3 regions of the Paenibacillus sp. FSL R7-0652 genome follow, and region 1 is predicted to be linked to each of the others. Evidence: riboswitches for the same ligand, from Rfam matches in the RefSeq annotation. Region 1 holds a riboswitch; each other region holds the start of a gene.

Region 1 (4,214 bases):
GTTCGGAATCTGCACTGGAGGCTGGTCACGAACCTTCAGCTTAATAACTGCTGACTCTACGTTAGGCTGCGGGATAAATACGGTAGGCGGTACCACACAGACCAGTTCCGGCATACTGTAATACTGCACGGCAATACTCAGACTTCCATAATCCTTGGAACCTGGTGCCGCCGCCATGCGTTCAGCTACTTCCTTCTGGATCATGACCACGATGCTGTCTACAGGCAGCTTCTCTTCCAGCAGCTTCATCATGATTGGCGTCGTTACATAATAGGGAAGGTTCGCAACAACACTTACTTTATCAACCGAAGCGAAGTCTGATGCAAACAGCGCAGCCAGATCCAGCTTAAGAACATCTCCGTGATGAATGCGTACATTGGGATACGGCTCCATGACCTCTCCAAGGATCGGCAGCAGACGTTGGTCAATTTCCACAGCCGTAACAGGACCAGCCGCACGCGCGAGGCGCTCCGTAAGAGCTCCAATCCCCGGACCAATCTCCAGAGCGCCCTTGGACTCGTCCAAATCGGCAGCGCCCACGATTTTGTTCAATATATTTTGATCGATCAGGAAGTTCTGTCCCAGACTCTTCTTAAAGGAGAATCCATGCCTCTGAATAATTTCCTTAGTGCGTTTGGGTGTTGCAATTTCAACGGTTTGTTCCATGTCTTTCATAACCTCACAATCCTTCACGTTCGATTTGCGCTAATGCATCGGAGAACTCTTCTCTTGTAATCTGGAAAACACTCAGCCGTTTGTGAAACTGTTTGCCGTTGCAATACCCGATCCCCAGCAGGTTGCCCATCTCCATGCGTCTTGCTGCAGCTTGCGGGTGTATAATCAGTCCTGCCTCAATGAGGTCTTCCCAATCAATCAGACTTGGTGCACCTTCATAGGATGTGTGTACACGTGCCAGAGCATGACGTATGGCCTCCGGTGAAGCATTCTCAACGCCGATATCCCCTTTACGTGTCGCATCTGCCTCTGGAATGAACGCATGTTTGCAGCCTGGAATCTTATTGGCAATGATTTTACGAATACGCTCACCCGCATGGTCCGGATCTGTCAAGATGATGACACCCCGTCTCTCCTGAGCAAGTGCAATTCGCTTCAGTATACGCTGATTAATAGCAGAACCTCCGGTTTCGATCGTGTCTGCTTCAACGGCCCTTCTAATGGCTACCGTGTCGTCACGGCCCTCCACAACAATTACTTCTTTTATCATGTTCCAATTCTTCCTTTCTAACGCAAAAAGAAGAGGAATATCCTCTTCTCTGCCAAACGGCGGAGGAGACTGAATTCAGACTCCTCCGCCGCATATTCCGCATGAATCTTCATGCAACTATTTTATAGCATTCCCATTTCAAAGTAAAACGATTTTAGTTCGCTTCCGGCTTCACGGGTCCAATCACATATACCGTTTTGCCTTTCTTACGTCCGAAATTCAGGGCATGCTTCACACTGTCATAATAAACATCAATTTTGTTGCCTTTAATCGCACCACCGGTATCTTCCGCACGACGGAAGCCTAGGCCCTCGATGTATACCCACCAGCCAATTGGAATGACTTTCGGATCAACTGCGATAGTGCGGCCTTCCGTTACACGAGTACCGGAAGCTGTCTTCGTACCAATGCCTGGCTCTTCAGCAGAGTAGGCTGTCATGGATACATTTTTCAGAACTTTAGAATATTTAAAAGAATTCCCGGAGACCGTAATCACCTTGCTGCCCGAGGCAGATGTTTTCTTCGAGTTCGATACTGCTGTTTTGCTGCTTTTCGAAGTTTTGGCCGATACCAATTGAACCTCTGGCTTTTTCTCAACCGGCTTCGCTTTTGTACCTACTGCAATAACTTTGTCTACACGATTGGAAGCAATCGTTTTGCCGACCATTTTTTTGGAGACGAGTTCTCCATCTTGAAACACTTTTTCGATATGCTGCACAAGTGTGCCTTCCTGACCTTTCACTACTACACGATTATCCCCTTGGAACAAACTAGGATCTGCTGTTTTGACAACCTTGTAGGCAATCGGATGCTTCACGTCCACTGTACGCTTTGTTACACGCACTACACGAATCTTCATATCCGATTTTACAGTAGTTCCGAGCGCTGGATACACTTTATCATGCTTTGCAACTTCAATACCTGATTGCTGAATTACATCTTGTACCGATGAATCGGTTGTATACAGAGTCTTGGTGTCTCCGTCTGCCGTAATGTTAACTGGGATGGCCCGCTCAATAACGATTCGGTCTCCGTCCGTAATCGCCCCATTCATGGGCATGGATACCTTGTCGTGAGGGCTGACTGTGATTGACTGCTCCTCCAGCATTTCCTGAAGCATTCCTGTACGAGTCTCTACCACTTGAGCTTTGCCGTCAATAACCAGTGAAATCTGCTTCCCGGCCTGACCGTAAACGACTAACAAGATCATGATTGCAAGCGCAATTGAGAATATCGCGATCAGTGCCATTTGACGCAAGTTCTCATGCTTCCACCGCAACGCGAAAGACTTACTGGATGATCGTGACTCATGGGTCTCTTCTGGTTGGAATCTGCCCACTTCTCCGTCCTCCTTCATAGCCTCGCCGTCTAAAGTAATGCATGATGTCTTTGACGCGACTATACCAAATTTTCTACAGAACACAGATCAGAGGTAATGATCGGTCCTGCACCATGAACCCCTCTTCGCAGCATGATGTCATCCTCCTGAATACTTACCGTATGATGACTCTATTTCTTTTATTCAAAACAAAAAAAGCCAAAGAAAGAGTGTAAGAGACTCTTTCGTGGCTTCCGAATGATTTGAATATCGGAAATTCATGCACGAGGTTGCCTCTCTTTTTCCGCTTGCGAGGTTAGCTGTCGGGTTCGGGCGAAAGAGAGCCGCCCTATCTCAGGTCACCCGCTCATGGCGGACGCCCTTGAATTCACCCCGAGACCCAAAGAAGAAATCAAATACGGCTTCGCAGAACATTCCACTGTTTTGGGTCAGCGAACGATGCGCATCGGCTGCATTCACCGATGTTTAAGCCCTATTGGTTCCCCCGCTCTCCATTAACGGAGACTCAGCGAGATTGATTCATGAAAGTAATGTTGTCTTATCGGAAAGTGTCCCTTTGTTCATCCCCCGAACATCTGTCCAATTTTCCGCACAACAATTCACTGAAAAGATGATATCCTGTTTTGATGCATGTTGTAAAGCATGGATCAAGTACGTTTTTCTAAATATTTGGTTAAAATATTGTAATATTCTTCAATAATTCGAATCAAAGAGCAAATTACCTCTCGTTAGCTTCCTTTTTCACCTGATTTACTCCTTTTTTTACCGAATCCCAAATCGTTCCATGGCATTTTTGGTGGTTATTGCAGCAATTTCCTCCACCGAAATGCCTTTAATTTCCGCAGCGGCTTCAGCAACCAGACGTACATGCGCTGTTTCATTTCTCTTTCCACGATAAGGGTGAGGTGTAAGATAAGGGGAGTCTGTTTCTAGAAAAAATCGATCCATCGGAACCTTGGCCAGCACCTCTTTAGGCTGCTTCGCATTCTTGAATGTGATTGGCCCTCCAAAAGAAAGATGGAAGCCCAATTCCAGACACATTTTCGCCGTCTCCCAGCTGCCTGAGAAGGAGTGCATCACACCGCCAACCTCACTCGCTTTCTCTTCACGCAAAATACGTACAATATCCTCATGGGCATCCCGATTATGGATGACAATGGGCATATTTAATTCACGTGCCAATGCAATTTGTTGTCGTAATACGCGGTGCTGTATTTCCTTAGGTGAGGTGTCCCAGTGATAGTCCAGACCGATTTCACCAATGGCTACCACCTTTTCGTGTTTGCACAAAGATGCAATCCATTCTAAATCACCCTCCTGCATCGTGATTGCATCCACCGGGTGCCAGCCTACAGCTGCATAGATGAAGTCATACGTTTCAGCCAGTTTCATCGTCGTTGGAATCGTCTCCCGATTAAAGCCAATGTTGATCATACGAGTAATGCCTGCATCAACAGCCCGCTGGATCATGTCCTCTCGGTCTTCGTCGAATTGTGGTGCATCGAGATGTGTATGTGTGTCGAATAACATAGTGTTTATTTCTCCCTTCATGTCGAAAATCGAATACCGATTATATGCATTAGAATTTTGAATTTATTTTTTTGAAACACAAATTTTGATTGGGACATGCCGCGATTTCTGTATTTTCAC
Region 2 (4,214 bases), 3.0 Mb from region 1:
TACCCGTTCATGGTCGACATAGAACGTAGCTACAGCCCCGATATGAGCTTTCCCCCCTGTAACGAGAAATACCTTGTCCTGCCCTGCCTCAAAAACCTCTAAACGAATGGATTTCAAATCATATGTACTCATCGTCTCTCCACCTAGCCTTCTCTTTATATGATATATGGTGGAATTATGACTTTCATAACCTGATCTACACAATGAAACTTCTCACATTCGCATAAATGGTTCTCGTGAAGGGCATACCATAAAGAACGAAATTTCTGAAAAAAGGAGGCCGTCCAATGTTTAAACGCCTCGTTATGCCAGCACTCGTTATGGTTATATGTTTTGGGGTTTACCTGGTTCCTCCCGCGGCTGCTTCAGCAAATCACATACCTAATCTGCCCGAGCTTGATCCACCTGCATCCAGCGCCAATGATCGAGAAGAACAGCTGACTTTAGGTCAACTGCGTCAGAAATATGCGGATACTTTCAAGACAAATGGCCCGTCGACCAAACAGGTTGCACTGACTTTTGATGACGTACCCGACCCGAGGTTTACGCCGCAGGTACTGGATGTCTTGAAAAAATATAAGGTTCGCGCAACCTTTTTTGTGGTAGGCAGTCGGGCGGAAAAACATCCAAATCTGGTGAAACGTATGGTGAAAGAAGGACATATTGTAGGCAATCACAGCTACAACCATCCCGAATTCAGCAAGTTATCGATGACTGCTTTTCGCAGACAGATTCTACATACCGGGGATATCATTCAGCGACTGACGGGCTACACACCCAAATTGATTCGCCCACCTTATGGAGATATTAACGAGGAACAGCTGCGCTGGGCCGCCAAGCAGCACTACAGCATTATCAACTGGAATGTGGATTCGTTGGATTGGAAAGGGCTGTCCAAGGAACAAGTGAAACATAATATTCTGTCAACGGTTAAACCCGGCTCCATCGTACTGCAGCATGCAGGCGGAGGTACAGGCTCTAATCTCCAAGGTACAGTGGAGGCCCTGCCAGATGTCATTGAGGAATTGCGACATCGAGGTTATGAACTGGTCACGCTGGACGAGATGCTGCAGCTGCCTAAGGAAAAACAATAAGACACCCGGCAGCCTTAAAGCTGATTGTATAGATAAAAATACAGGGTGTTCCTATCGGTAACCATGAATCTTACTCATTCATGACAACAACCAAAGAACACCCTCTATATGTTAGCGTATCATTTTTCTCTGAATCCCATCAAAGAATCTAGGGAGTTAAGTCAATTTTACTTTTTATTTTAAAATGTAAAGCTCAATATCCTGAAAACCAAATGAACTTACGAACTGTTTACTTCCCGGAATAAAAATGTCGATGCGGTTGCCTTTGATGGAACTCCCTGCATCCAGAGCAGTAGCAACGAAAGCCTGTTTAGGCAGTCCCGGGTGCGTATGCCCCGTCACGAGAACTTTGGTTCCAAAAGGAATCACCTTCGGATCTACTGCAATCGTGCCCAGTTCCAGCGGGTTGCCAAAATAATCAACTGCTCCCCAGCCCCCGTTCTCGGAAGCATCTGAGGAATATGCTGTAGCTTTCACGTTTAAGGTCTTACTATAGTCAAATGTTTTACCCCAGGCTTGGACAACTTTAGTATCCGCGCTTACATCCAGACTCGCTGCTGTAACCGGTTTTTCCTCTGACTTCATCTGAACCGGGGCTGCTTGCGCTTTATTTTCCTGACCTGGAATTGTAATTTTCAGACCACCATAGATGTTATACGGTGAAATGTCTTTATTGGCTTTAATTAATGTGTCCATGGCAATACCATACTGTTTGGATAGGGTGAAGAACGTATCCCCCTCTTTAGCTGTATGAATCGATTCCGCGTGAACCGGAACGGTTTGAATCAACAGTACGGATGTCAGTAATGCAATGGCTGTCTTGGCTATACGTTTTTTGTGAAACATGGTCTTCCTCCTCATTATGCCTGCGAAGTTAGTTGTCGGATTCGGATGGAGGAATCCACCCTATAGGCTGTAAATCACATGCTGAAGCATTATGTACCCTAATTCACCCCTAGCGGCGCGCCGTTCTTATGAACTGACACGTCTGCACTGTTACATCCCCCACACTTCCACTTCGGAAGTTTCGGCAGCATTCAATATATCACAATTTTGTAACCCTAAGCTGTAGTAAATGTTACCAATTAGCGACCGATCTTCTTTGGTCCTCCGGGATTTGTAAGATAACTCCAGAATTTCACATCCTTTAATCAGTCCGTTTATCTCTTACATGGGTAACAGAAACGTTACTTATTTTGTTTTGAAGCCCTGATTTCATTCCTTCTTATGTGAAATGCAAAAAAGCAGCGTTAGCGGACCTCTGCCGTTAACGCTGCTTTTGCTATAAATCCACTCCAGGAAGCGGGATGATTTAGAGTACTTTTGCGAGAAAATCACGTGTACGCGAATGTTTCGGTGCACCGAAAACTTCATCAGGCGTACCTTCTTCAACGATAACCCCGCCATCCATAAACAGGATCCGGTCACCAACCTCACGCGCAAAACCCATCTCATGGGTAACGATGACCATGGTCATGCCGCCCTCGGCAAGACGTTTCATAACTTCCAGTACTTCTCCAACCATCTCCGGGTCCAGTGCAGATGTGGGCTCATCAAACAGCATAACATGCGGCTGCATCGCCAGGGCTCTTGCAATTGCGATCCGCTGCTTCTGTCCACCAGACAGCTGATTAGGATATACATCTTTTTTATCAGCCAAACCAACCGTTTTCAGAAGATCATCGGCAATTTTGTTTGCTTCAACTGCAGATTGCTTCTTTACCTTGATTGGCGCAATCGTAATGTTTTGCTGCACCGTTTTGTGCGGAAACAGATTGAAATGCTGAAATACCATGCCCATTTTTTCTCGCGTAGCATTAATATTGTGCTTGGGATCGGTAATGGAAACACCTTCAAAATTAATTTGTCCCGATGTCGGCTGCTCCAGAAGGTTCAGACAGCGCAGGAATGTACTTTTACCCGAACCCGAAGGACCAATCACTACGACGACCTCACCTTTACCGATGGATACGTCGATGCCTTTCAGCACATCATTTTTGCCATATGATTTGTATAATTGTCTAACGTCTATCACTTGCACCCAACTTCCTTTCCAATCGACCCAGCAGCTTGGACAAAATGAATGTCATGACGAAGTAGATCGCTGCCGCAATAAGGAATGGATTCATTCCTTGGTACGTAATGTTTTTAACTACACTTGCCTGATACATAATATCCACCATACCGATGACGGAGATAATGGATGACTCTTTAATGATGGTCACGAACTCGTTACCGATTGCCGGAAGTACGGCTTTGAAAGCCTGCGGCAAAATGATATAACGCATCGCATCACCTCTGCCCATACCGAGTGAACGAGCAGCCTCCAATTGACCACGATCCACGCCTTGAATCCCTGCACGGAAAATCTCGGCCAGGTACGCACCACTGTTGATGGAGAGTGTCATAATCCCCGCCTGCAGTGCGGAGAAGTTGATGCCAAAGGTCAAGGACACCCCATAGTAGATAATCATGAGCTGAACCAGCATTGGCGTGCCTCGAATGACTTCTACGTAAGCTGTACCAATCCAGCGCAGAACGGCCAGATTATGAAGACGGAACAGGCAGATAATCAAACCGATGATTACCCCGAACAGGACACCGAGAGCCGATAACAGCAGCGTATATCCCACACCTGTTGCATAGAAGCTTTTATACTGCCAGAATACTTCAAAAATATTTTGTGATTTGTTCACTTTATCCGCCATCAGGAGACTCGCATCCGTTACCATCTGGTTGATTTTATCTTCGCTTTTCAGACGCTCCAGCGTTTGATTCACTGCGGTCAGCAGCTCTGTATTGCCTTTGCGAATCCCGATTGCCGCTTCAACCTGCTCTTCATCCGGAACTGCGGCTGCCAAACCGATAATATCATCCAGATAACCAGCAGCCACCGTATCCTCGACAATCGCCGCATCGACACGTTTCGTTTGAAGCTGCAGCACGATATCGGAGATTTTATCCAGAGAAGTGAGCTTCGCGCCTGGAATTTTCTGTCCAATCGATTCCTGAATGGAGCCTTTTTGTACACCGATTTTGGTATTCTCCAAAGACTTCATGTCCGGAAATTTGTCTTTGTCCACATTGCGGATCATAATGACTTGTTTGGATTTGTAGTAC
Region 3 (4,214 bases), 1.5 Mb from region 1:
ATCGTTGTGCTGAATGTATATCTCATTATCCAGACCATCATGCTGTTCTAACCTATATAAGGCGAACGCTTCGCTTTTCAGGTTGTTCCTTTCAATCAACGTTTCTGTGTAAAAAGGATTTAGGCTTATATCATTCCAAAATAAAAAAAGGCTGATGTGCCGCAGTACACGGGCGCATCAGCCTTTTGGTGTCTTTGCTTTGTTAAGCCACCCAGACACCTATACCTCGAATCCGATCTCATCGACCAGATCGTTATATAGGTTTACTTGCATCGTCATCAGGTATGAGCAGGGGCAGCAGTTCGTCCAGTGATTCAACAGTCCAGTCCGCCCGCTCATCTTCCGACGTTTCGGGCTGAAACCTTCCGTATCCCTGTAAAATACGGATGGTATGCAGGCCCAGGCTGCGTGCTGGTATGATATCATTATCGATTCGGTCTCCGACCATCACCGCTTCTTCTGGAGCACATCCAGCTTGTTTCAGCGCAACCGCATACAGCTCCGGGTCCGGCTTGGACACGCCTTCTTCCGCTGAACAGGCCAGAACATCGACATACTTCCGAAGTCCGTAACTCTCCAGCCGAGTCTCAGTTCCAGGACTCTGATTGGCTATGATGCCAATACGATAGTAATGTGAGAGCCGTTCCAGCACCTTGGCCGCCGAAGGGAAGGGCCGCTCCAGTTCTTTGCGGAATTTCAGCTTGTCCTGAATCTGCTTGCGGTGATCTTCATCATGAATATATGTACGTATTGCAGCTTTCATTGGCCACTGTTCATAATTACGATAACAGGATGCAAACAGCTCTCGTACCGCTTCAATTTTCACTGGATAGCCATAAGCACAAGCTTCACGAACGAATTGACCGATGATATCGTCTACCGGCTCCCATTCATCCACCAGCGTATCCCCCACATCAAAAAACAACCACTTCAATCCGGCAATATCCGGCACGCCGATTCCTCCTCATAAGCCGCAGGTCACCCCTAGCTTGCATACTGTATCCATAAAAAAAGAAGACCCACGACAAGCATGAGTCTCCTCAAATTCCGTTAGTCTATAGCTGCAATTATAGCAGGCGTCTTACATCGAATCAATCTCAATCATAAGCTGCTGACTTCAGCTTCCTGTTTGCTGCAGCTGTTGAGAAGGAAACCGACTTCTCCGTTCAATGAATACACGATTTTGTCAGCCCCCATCCCCCGATAAATCCCTTTAGGATGGCTCTGCTCTGTGATCACACACAGGGACTTGGATGTCCATGACCGGCAAATCTGCAGATAACGGCAGGTCAAGTTCAGACTATTTTCAAAAATAAATACATTCCCTACACTGCCCTGCGGCAAAAACCATTTTTCAGCCGCTGCCGTATTCATGCGGATCACATGTTCTACGCCAATCTGGCGAAGTTTGCGCTCCTCACCAGCACTATTCGTCAGAACGGCAAAAGGCATTTTTTTGTACATCAGCAATTTCACAAATTTACGTCCAGCTTCATTCGGAGCCGTCACCAAAATCATCTCTTTATCCATTGTTCGTTCCTCCCTTGGCGTGAAAAGACAACAAAAAAGAAGCGTGGGGGACCAAGGCCTCCGAAACGCTTCTTAAATAATCCATGACGAAAACGCCATGAACCAGCGTGCGGTTTGCTGCCTCTCCCTTTAACGCTTACGAGGTTAGCTGACGGATTCGGGCGCGAGAGTCGCCCTATTTCCGGCTGTCACCGGAAAATTCACCCCATGGATGTCTGCTGCTGTAATACAGCCCATCCTGTTGGTTCCCCCGTTTTCCACCCTTAATGAATGGAAACTCAGCGATTAAAACATCGTTCGTACATCTTGAATAAAGAACCGATCGATATTATCGTTTGTTTCGTTTTTCAGGTATAAATTTATTAAAATTCAAATTACGCTATGAATCATACACCTGTGCCATGATGATGTAAAGTGCGGCCAGATCACTGAATCGTCAGATTTCCGGCAATAATCTTCAATAATAACGCTTACAATGAGGTTATACGCTATCCAACTCTTCCAAGCTGTCTAATTCTCTGCCGCACAAAAATGGATCATCACATTTCACAACGATTTCAATCTTACGTCGATCTTACACACCAAGGATGGTCATAACAACGCAGAAGCCAAATAAGTTTTGCATTACTTAATTGCATAAAATATAATGAATGTATCTAGAACAAGATGATGGAGGCGATCCCTATGTCAGTTTATGATTACAAAGTAAACACCCTTCGCGGACAAGAGATTGAGATGTCCGAGTATCGCGGCAAAGTGTTGTTAATAGTAAATACAGCAAGTCAGTGTGGTCTCACACCTCAATTCAAGGGCCTGCAGGAGCTGCAGGATAAATTCCAGGATGCTCCGTTTGAAGTGCTTGGGTTCCCAAGCAATCAGTTTGCGCAGGAGAAAGGTTCCTCCGATGATATTGCCGAGTTCTGTCAGATGAATTACGGTGTCAGCTTCCCTATGTTTGAAAAAATTGACGTCAATGGCTCCAGCGCCCATCCACTTTTCCAACATATTACCAAAGAAGCACCCGGCCTGCTCGGCTCGAAAGCAATCAAATGGAACTTCACCAAATTCCTGGTTGACCAGAACGGGAAAGTAGTGAAACGATATGCTCCGCAGACGATACCAGACAAAATTCAAGAGGATATTGAGGCTTTGTTGAAATAAACTATATTTTATAAAATGAAAAAGCGATCCGAAACCAAAGAGCCAAGGCTCAGGCTTCAGGATGGCTTTTTTTCGCTGTACCCGCTTCAACTAGTTCAGAACGTTCCATTGAGCTGCGGAACTTCAGTTCTGATCAAAGAAAAGAAGCTTTCCATTATGGAAAGCTTCTCAGGTATCTCTTCATATAATGCGGTCGAGAGGACTCGAACCTCCACGGGCATACGCCCACTACCCCCTCAAGATAGCGTGTCTGCCATTCCACCACGACCGCATGTCGTAAATTATCGGCAACAGAATTGATTATACCGGAATCTTATTTAAAAGTAAAGCAATTATCTAGATTTTCTTGTGCAGCCTGAATATAACACTTCTTTTTATACAACTCAGCTTCCTTTCTCCTTTCATTTTTCATTTAACTGCTCAAATTCCATCTAACTGCGCAAATTTTTGTCATAACTCTGAAGTAAGCACATAACATTAATCTGATTGCGAAAAAGAGGCCACACGAAGACGGAGTAAATCCATCCGTTTTCGAAATAGGAACTTTAGAAGAATCAAATTATTTTATCACAAATAAGCTTGTGTAAGTTTATATAACACAAAATACTTACCAGGCCTATACAAACGTCTTTTTTTCTGTTAACTATTGACAAAACACCGATTATTATGTGAAAATATATATCATATAATTCGGATTTACACACAAATTTTCAAAAAAACCTTTATCAAGTTAGGAAAATTTACACAACTGTACACAGGAGGCGAAAGATCTTGAATCGTGGGAATAAGCTTCTCGATTACGCGAAACTGCTTGATCCCTCTGTGCAGGTTGGAGGGTTCTCCCATCTCTTCGGCATGAACACCCATATCAAGGAAGGCTCCATACGTACTGCCGAGGATATCGAATCGTTCATGCGATGCCAGCTTCACCCTAGTCTTGTGCGTCTTGAAGGCATGGCGATCAAAGGCATCTACACCGCAACAGATCATAAGGACACCTGGCGTGTCGCTTTGATCGACAAACTGGTCCATGTACAGCGCACACCCGCTGAACTTCGAGAACAAGCATCAGCTATAGGCAAACGTTTAATCAAACTCTCGCGCGCCCTGCATCCGTGGATTGACTTCAGCCCGCTTGAACAGATCTTCGCAAAATACAATTCCGTTGGCTGCCTCCCTACCGTTCACGCCTGGATTAACCACCACCTTGACATCCCCGTCGAAGAGGCGGTTCTCGGTTACCTGCATTCAGCCATGTATGCTTGTATATCCGAAGCCTCCAAAGTTATCCCTCTAACTGAAGAAGTCACCAAGGAACTGCTGGGTCGTCTGACCACAGACCTAGAGAAGGAATGGACGACCGTGAGCACCTCTTCTCCAGATGGACATATGCCCCCCGCATCCCTGTCTATGAAGCCCTTGTTCCCCAACTTTCACATGCTCGGGGCAGGCCTCCATGCTTACAGAGCATAACTCTCCCCGTTCCACCCTTCTATAAAAATGCATACAAAAAAACACGCCGC

Evidence for each region. Region 1 has a riboswitch for cyclic di-AMP ahead of MKY97_RS00140 (ubiquitin-like domain-containing protein). Riboswitches for the same ligand answer to the same signal wherever they lie in the genome.
Region 2: another riboswitch for cyclic di-AMP. It lies ahead of MKY97_RS16400 (3D domain-containing protein); the one in region 1 lies ahead of MKY97_RS00140 (ubiquitin-like domain-containing protein).
Region 3: another riboswitch for cyclic di-AMP. It lies ahead of MKY97_RS06835 (hypothetical protein); the one in region 1 lies ahead of MKY97_RS00140 (ubiquitin-like domain-containing protein).

What each region holds. Positions count from the first base shown of each region.
Region 1 is NZ_CP152001.1:30,242-34,455, reverse strand. It holds gene rsmA (16S rRNA (adenine(1518)-N(6)/adenine(1519)-N(6))-dimethyltransferase RsmA) at 1-666, opposite strand, end outside; gene rnmV (ribonuclease M5) at 680-1,225, opposite strand; gene MKY97_RS00140 (ubiquitin-like domain-containing protein) at 1,380-2,564, opposite strand; cyclic di-AMP (ydaO/yuaA leader) riboswitch at 2,833-3,085, opposite strand; gene MKY97_RS00135 (TatD family hydrolase) at 3,327-4,094, opposite strand.
Region 2 is NZ_CP152001.1:3,703,262-3,707,475, forward strand. It holds gene MKY97_RS16390 (hypothetical protein) at 1-132, opposite strand, end outside; gene MKY97_RS16395 (polysaccharide deacetylase family protein) at 288-1,094, shown strand; gene MKY97_RS16400 (3D domain-containing protein) at 1,269-1,940, opposite strand; cyclic di-AMP (ydaO/yuaA leader) riboswitch at 1,943-2,137, opposite strand; gene MKY97_RS16405 (amino acid ABC transporter ATP-binding protein) at 2,407-3,129, opposite strand; gene MKY97_RS16410 (ABC transporter substrate-binding protein/permease) at 3,116-4,214, opposite strand, start outside.
Region 3 is NZ_CP152001.1:1,548,997-1,553,210, reverse strand. It holds gene MKY97_RS06845 (Nramp family divalent metal transporter) at 1-51, shown strand, start outside; gene MKY97_RS06840 (HAD family hydrolase) at 254-952, opposite strand; gene MKY97_RS06835 (hypothetical protein) at 1,102-1,530, opposite strand; cyclic di-AMP (ydaO/yuaA leader) riboswitch at 1,649-1,824, opposite strand; gene MKY97_RS06830 (glutathione peroxidase) at 2,215-2,691, shown strand; tRNA gene MKY97_RS06825 (tRNA-Leu) at 2,880-2,962, opposite strand; gene MKY97_RS06820 (urease accessory UreF family protein) at 3,463-4,164, shown strand.